One region of the Klebsiella sp. R445 genome, then DNA from elsewhere that is predicted to be linked to it. Evidence: predicted binding sites of a transcription regulator. Region 1 holds the regulator's gene; the other holds the start of a gene.
What was found. The regulator PurR, encoded in region 1, represses purine synthesis genes. The targets are predictions, from matches to a motif close to CANGCAAACGTTTGCNTG.
Positions count from the first base shown of each region.

Region 1 (3,902 bases):
GCAGTTCCGCTGTTTGAACGTCGTCATCGGGATGTTGAATTAACCCCGGCCGGGGTCTGGTTTTTACAGGAAGGACGCTCTGTTATCAAAAAAATGCAGATCACCCGCCAGCAGTGCCAGCAGATAGCCAATGGCTGGCGCGGTCAGTTGTCAATTGCCGTCGATGACATCGTCAAACCGGCACGAATGCGCCAGATGATTGTCGATTTTTATCGTCACTTTTCGGACGTTGAGCTGATTGTCTTTCAGGAAGTGTTCAACGGCGTCTGGGATGCGCTGGCGGATGGCCGCGTGGAGCTGGCGATTGGAGCGACGCGTTCGATTCCGGTCGGGGGGCGCTACGCCTTTCGCGATATGGGCATGCTGAACTGGCACTGCGTAGTGGCCAGCCATCATCCACTGGCGCAGATGACCAGTCCGCTGAGTGATGACGAGTTGCGCAACTGGCCCTCATTGGTCAGAGAGGATACTTCCCGGTCTTTACCAAAACGAACGACCTGGCTGCTGGATAACCAAAAGCGTGTGGTGGTGCCCGACTGGGAATCCTCTGCCACCTGTCTGTCTGCCGGGCTTTGCGTGGGGATGGTACCGACGCACTTTGCCCGTCCGTGGATCGACCGGGGAGAATGGGTCGCCCTTGAACTGGAAAACCCGTTTCCGGATGCGGCGTGCTGCCTGACCTGGCAACAGAGCGACGCATCGCCTGCGCTGCTGTGGATGCTGGATTATCTTGGCGATAGTGAAACGTTAAACCGGGAATGGTTGCGGGCGCCGGATTAGCCGGCGCCGGGAAGGGGACTAACGGCGGTAATCGACAAACGGGCCGTCAACGACGGAACGACGCTCCACCAGGCGCGGGTGAACCTCGATAGACTGGGACTCTTCACGCTTGTTGACGATACGATCCATCAGCATATTAAACGCGGCTTCGCCGAGGGAGTCTTTCGGTTGATGAATCGTGGTCAGCGCCGGGCTGAAATAGCGGGCGTTGCGCACGTTGTCATAGCCGATCAGCGAAATGTCCTGCGGTACGCGCAGCCCCATTTCATCCGCCGCGCAAATAGCACCCATCGCCATGATGTCGCCGCCGCAGAAGACTGCCGTCGGGCGGTGGTGTTGGTTCAGGATATGCTGCATCGCGCGATAGCCGGACTCCGGTTCGAAGTCACCCTGTTCAATCCAGTTATCCGGTACGGAAATCTGCGCTTCTTCCATGGCTTTCATAAAGCCTGCCAGACGTCCGGCACCGGTGTTACGTTCCAGCGGGCCGGGGATCACGCCAATTTCGCGATGGCCGCGTTCCACCAGATAACGACCGGCCATATAGCCGCCTTCAAAGGCGTTATCGATGACAGAATCGGTAAAGTCGGCCTTGGCCTCGCCCCAGTCCATCACCACCATTGGAATATGGCGGTACTCTTCCAGCATGCTCAGCACCGATTCCGGATATTCGGAGCACATGACCAGCAGGCCGTCGACGCGCTTTTGCGCCATCATTGACAGGTAAGCCTGCTGCTTTTCGAGATCGTTCCATGCATTACCCAGAATCAGGGTATAGCCTTTTTGGAAGCAGCTTTTTTCAACGGCTTCGATAATTTCAGCAAAATAGGCCGCTTCGCTGCTGGTTGCCAGCAGACCAATAGATTTGGTGTGATTAACCTTCAGGCTGCGCGCGACAGCACTCGGTGAGTAGTGCAGTTCTTTAATGGCGGCCCAGACCGCATTGCGCGTCTCTTCCGCAACGAAACGGGTTTTGTTAATAACATGTGATACTGTTGTAGTGGAAACGTTTGCGCGCTTCGCTACATCTTTAATAGTTGCCATTACTTCTCACTCCAGACCTTGACCTGAACGTCTGATAATCGGTACGTAAACGTTTGCCTAAACACACCCTGAATACAATGTTCAACATTGCATCACGTCGGGAAAACGACACAGAACGACAGGAAGGGGTCAATGGCCGATACGCTTTCAAATTAGCGTGGGATTTTGTCCGATCTTGCGGCAAAGGGGAAGAGCAAAAATGTGTATCACCCTAAATCCTGGAAGATTTTTATGCGATATTGTGCAAAAATGAGCAAGCTCACTTTTCGTGTGGGAAAAACAGGGGGAAAAATTGATGGATACAGATTTAAAATTTTCGCTGACAACAACGATTATTGTTCTAGGTCTAATCGTTGCCGCCGGGCTGACCGCAGTTCTGCACTAATTTTCCCGGGGGAGAGGTCACTTTCCCCCCGTTCCCGCCATTATTATCATTTTCGCAAAAATCTTTTGCCATTTCGTTTACTTTTGTTTTTCTGTGATTGATGTCATGCTTTTGACTTCTGATGAGATACCGTCGCCGATGACGGTCTGCTGGAGTCATGCAATGAAAATCAACTTTCCCCTGCTCGCGCTGGCGATAGGCGCATTTGGTATTGGTACGACGGAGTTTTCCCCGATGGGATTACTGCCAGTCATTGCCAAAGGCGTCGACGTGTCTATTCCGGCTGCGGGAATGCTGATCAGCGCCTATGCGATAGGTGTGATGGTTGGTGCGCCGCTGATGACGCTGCTGCTTTCTCATCGTGCGCGAAGAAACGCGCTGATTTTCCTGATGGCGATCTTCACCCTCGGCAACGTTCTCTCTTCCATGGCTCCTGATTACACCACGCTGCTGATTTCACGCATTATCACCAGCCTTAACCATGGTGCTTTCTTTGGCCTCGGTTCGGTAGTGGCCGCCAGCGTCGTCCCGAAAGACAAACAGGCCAGCGCGGTTGCCACCATGTTTATGGGGCTGACGATCGCCAATATCGGCGGCGTGCCGGCGGCGACCTGGCTTGGCGAGACTATCGGCTGGCGGATGTCGTTCCTTGCTACCGCAGGGCTGGGAGTGGTGGCGATGATCAGCCTGTGGTTCTCTCTGCCTAAAGGCAGCGCCGGTGAGCGTCCGAATGTTAAACAGGAGCTGTCGGTGCTGGTGCGTCCGCAGGTGCTTTCCGCCCTGTTGACCACGGTGCTTGGGGCGGGGGCCATGTTCACCCTCTATACCTACATTTCTCCGGTGCTGCATACCATTACCCATGCTTCGCCGCTGTTTGTCACCGCGATGCTGGTGTTGATTGGCGTGGGCTTCTCGCTGGGCAACTACCTGGGCGGTAAATTCGCCGACCGCTCCGTCTCCGGGACGCTGAAGGGCTTTCTGCTGCTGTTGATGGTGATTATGCTGGCGATTCCGTTACTGGCGCAGACGCAGCTGGGGGCCGCTGTCAGTATGGTGGTTTGGGGTGCCGCGACCTTTGCGGTGGTGCCGCCGTTGCAGATGCGGGTGATGCGCGTCGCGCATGAAGCGCCGGGTCTCTCTTCGTCGGTCAACATCGGGGCGTTTAATCTGGGGAATGCGCTGGGGGCGGCCGCCGGTGGGGCGGTGATCTCGGGTGGTCTGGGTTACGCGTTTGTTCCGGTAATGGGGGCGATCATTGCCGGTCTGGCTCTGCTGCTGGTGGTGGTGGGCAGCCGTTCGCAGCCGGAAGAGGCGCTTGTCGGGCAGTGATGCTATTTGCAGAAGGGTTACCCCTTCTGCAATATCGTTTTATGCCGCCAGTCTTTCAGCAACAAACTTCCAGTTTACCAGCGCCCAGAAGTGCGCCAGATACTCAGGGCGGGCGTTACGGTAGTCGATGTAATAGGCATGTTCCCAGACATCCACCGTCAGCAGCGGGGTCGCGTCGCCAGTCAGCGGCGTGCCAGCGTTGCTGGTGGAGACAATGCTCAGGCTGCCATCGGTATTCTTGACCAGCCAGGTCCAACCGGCACCAAAGTTTTTCGCCGCGGCATCGGTAAACTTAGCTTTGAAATCAGCAAAGCTGCCGAAAGCGCTGTTGATGGCTGCCGCCAGCGCGCCTTCCGGTTCACCG
Region 1 is NZ_CP180446.1:210,921-214,822, forward strand. It holds gene punR (LysR family transcriptional regulator) at 1-780, shown strand, start outside; gene purR (HTH-type transcriptional repressor PurR) at 799-1,824, opposite strand; gene cydH (cytochrome bd-I oxidase subunit CydH) at 2,120-2,209, shown strand; gene ACMYSN_RS00980 (MFS transporter) at 2,372-3,538, shown strand; gene sodB (superoxide dismutase) at 3,578-3,902, opposite strand, start outside.

Region 2 (3,902 bases), 920 kb from region 1:
ATAGACTCTATCGATCTTGCATTTTGATAAAAAAATATTGTCACAAGGAAGCTGGGAAAGTCTGCCGCTTCCCCGCACACTATCCGGGCAACTCTTTATTTTCCCAGGAGGGGAAATGTCCCGCGTATCGCAGGCAAGGAACCTGGGTAAATATTTCCTGTTAGTCGACAATATGCTGGTGGTGCTTGGCTTTTTTGTCGTCTTTCCACTCATTTCCATTCGCTTTGTCGATCAGATGGGCTGGGCCGCGTTGATGGTCGGCATTGCCCTCGGTTTGCGCCAGCTAGTCCAACAGGGACTGGGCATTTTTGGTGGGGCGGTCGCCGATCGCTTTGGTGCCAAACCGATGATCGTCACCGGCATGCTGATGCGCGCGGCCGGCTTCGCAGCGATGGCCGTAGCCCATGAACCGTGGGTGCTGTGGCTCTCCTGTATTCTCTCCGGCCTGGGCGGCACCCTGTTCGATCCGCCGCGTGCGGCGCTGGTGGTCAAGCTGGTACGACCGCATCAGCGCGGGCGGTTCTTCTCCATCCTGATGATGCAGGACAGCGCCGGGGCGGTGATCGGTGCCCTGCTCGGCAGCTGGCTGTTGCAATACGACTTCCGCCTGGTGTGTAGCGTGGGAGCGGCAATGTTTATTGCCTGCGCCGCCTTCAACGCCTGGTATCTCCCGGCGTGGAAACTGTCGACGGTGAAAACGCCGGTACGCGAAGGGCTCGGCCGGGTGCTGCGCGATAAACGCTTTGTGACCTACGTGCTGACGCTCACCGGGTACTACATGCTGGCCGTCCAGGTAATGCTGATGCTGCCGATTATGGTCAATGATATCGCCGGCTCGCCTACCGCGGTGAAATGGATGTATGCCATTGAAGCGGCGATATCGCTGACTCTGCTCTACCCCATCGCCCGCTGGAGCGAACAGCGTTTTCGCCTGGAGCACCGGCTGATGGCCGGATTGCTGGTGATGACCGCCGCCATGCTGCCGATTGGCCTGACCAACAATTTACAACAGCTGTTTACCCTGATTTGCCTGTTCTATATTGGCTCGATCATCGCAGAGCCGGCTCGTGAGACCCTCGGGGCATCGCTGGCTGACGCCCGAGCGCGCGGCAGCTATATGGGGTTTAGCCGGCTGGGGCTGGCCTTCGGCGGCGCCTTTGGTTACGCCGGCGGCGGCTGGCTGTTCGATTCCGGCAAAGCGCTGAATCAACCGGAACTGCCATGGTTGATGCTGGGGATTATCGGCTTTATTACCTTCATTGCCTTGTGGTGGCAGTTCAGCCAGAAACGCTCCACATCCGGTATGCTGGAGCCCCGGACCTGACCGGCATACAGGCTGAAGCGCATTTTCAGCCTGTTCTGCTGTTCCTTTCGGCACTGGCAGGCCATGCTGCTTTATGTCAGGATAAGTGCATGGCACGACCGTTAAGGAACCCAATGAAAAAGATGTTTATCGTGGCCGCGCTCATGGTTAGCGGCCTTCTGAGCGGCTGTAATCAGCTCACGCAGTACTCGGTGAGCGAGCAGGAAATTAACCAGGCGCTGCAGAAACGTAACCACTTCGCCAAGGATATCGGCCTGCCCGGCGTGGCGGATGCACACATTGAACTACACAATCTGACCAGCGCCATCGGCCGTGAAGAACCCAATAAGATCACCCTGAGCGGTATCGCCAATCTGGATCTGAACTCATTGTTTGGCAACCAGAAGGCCACCATCGACCTGAAACTGAAAGCGCTGCCGGTCTTTAATAAAGAGAAAGGGGCTATCTTCCTGCAGGAGATGGAAGTGGTTGATGCCAAAGTATCGCCCGACAAGCTGCAGTCCGTGGTGCAGACGCTGATCCCCTATCTGAATCAATCTCTGCGCAGCTACTTTAACCAGCAACCAGCCTACGTCCTGCGCGAAGATGCCAGCACCGGCGAGGCGCTGGCGAAAAAATACGCCAAAGGCATAGAAGTGAAGCCAGGGGAAATTATCATCCCGTTCACCAATTAACACTCCGGGCGCATTGGCGCCCGTTTTTTTACAGAAATTGATGCAAAGGGAAACGTTTACGCTTATCCTTAGTGCCCGGCAAAAACAGCCCTGATGACTGACCCTATTAGCCGGAGCTCTCCATGACAGCACAACCCCAGGTATTGAAAATCCGCCGCCCTGACGACTGGCATATTCATCTGCGCGATGACGATATGCTGAAGACCGTCGTGCCTTACACCAGTGAGTTTTATGGCCGGGCGATCGTGATGCCGAATCTGGTGCCGCCTGTCACCACCGTCGAGGCCGCCATCAGCTATCGCCAGCGCATCCTTGATGCGGTACCGGCCGGGCACGATTTCACGCCGCTGATGACCTGCTACCTCACCGATACGCTCGACCCGGCAGAGCTGGAGCGCGGCTTCCACGCAGGCGTGTTCACCGCAGCCAAGCTTTACCCGGCCAATGCCACCACCAACTCCAGCCACGGCGTCACCAGCATCGATGCGATTATGCCGGTGCTTGAGCGCATGGAAAAACTGGGCATGCCGCTGCTGGTTCACGGTGAAGTGACCCACGCGGAGATCGATATTTTCGATCGCGAAGCGCGCTTTATCGAAACGGTGATGGAACCTCTGCGCCAGCGCTTACCGGGCCTTAAAGTGGTGTTTGAACACATCACCACTAAGGATGCCGCCGAGTACGTTCGGGATGGCAATGACCTGCTGGCCGCCACCATTACCCCGCAGCACCTGATGTTCAACCGTAACCACATGCTGGTTGGCGGCGTGCGTCCGCATCTTTACTGCCTGCCCATTCTGAAACGTAATATTCACCAGCAGGCGCTGCGTGAGCTGGTCGCCAGCGGCTTTACCCGCGCATTCCTCGGCACGGATTCGGCGCCACACGCCCGTCATCGTAAAGAAGCCAGCTGCGGCTGTGCCGGTTGCTTCAATGCCCCGACGGCTCTGGGCAGCTACGCTACGGTATTTGAAGAGATGAATGCCCTGCAGCACTTTGAGGCATTCTGTTCGCTGAATGGCCCGCGCTTCTACGGCCTGCCGGTCAATGAGACCTTCGTTGAACTGGAGCGCGAAGAGAGCACCGTCGTCGAGAGCATCGCGCTTGCGGACGATACGCTGGTGCCGTTCCTTGCCGGTGAAACCGTGCGCTGGACAATGAAAAAATAAAAACGGTACCCCCTGTTGTAAACGCCAAATACATACTGTATAAATAAACAGTATATTACACAGGGGGCAATCATGCGCATTGAAGTGTCTATCGCCAAAACTACAGCCTTACCCAACGGCGCCTTAGAAGCGCTAAACAATGAACTCTCCCGACGCATTGAACAACAATTCCCGACTAACCCAAGCCAGGTTACCGTGCGCTTTGCCACCAGCAACAGTCTGTCTGTGATTGGTGGCCTCAAAGAAGATAAAGACCGGATAAGCGAAATCCTGCAAGAGACCTGGGAAAGCGCCGATGACTGGTTTATCCATGACGTATCCTGACGCCCTTTCGGCTACCCGAAGCCGCATACGCGTTTCACGCGCGTGCTCAGCGTGAGTTAATCTCGTGCTCGTACCAGGGTTGCCTGAAGTGTGACAGGTACAGCAAATAACATTTGCTCCCTCATTGTGCTTTTTTTGCCGGGTCGCCCCGGCTTTTTTATCCCGGTAAAATTCAGACTTTTCATTCCTCTCATGATTATTTCCTGTAAAAATAACCCTTCACGACACTATATTTGTGCAAAAAAGCGGCAAACAGAGGAGTGTTCGCTCTGTTTACGTTAATTTCTCGAGTTTATTCTTAACTCCTGATATAATTAACTTGCTTCAAAAAACATGCATTAAACCTCGAGAATTGTTGTCTTTTAACATGTGAATAAGGGGTTATGATGGAAAAGAATAATGAAGTCATCC
Region 2 is NZ_CP180446.1:1,127,227-1,131,128, forward strand. It holds gene mdtH (MFS transporter) at 116-1,324, shown strand; gene ACMYSN_RS05325 (lipoprotein) at 1,438-1,998, shown strand; gene pyrC (dihydroorotase) at 2,121-3,167, shown strand; gene dinI (DNA damage-inducible protein I) at 3,240-3,491, shown strand; gene bssS (biofilm formation regulator BssS) at 3,878-3,902, shown strand, end outside.
Region 2: a site for PurR is predicted at 2,044-2,061, ahead of pyrC (dihydroorotase). Genes of this name have one in related genera too.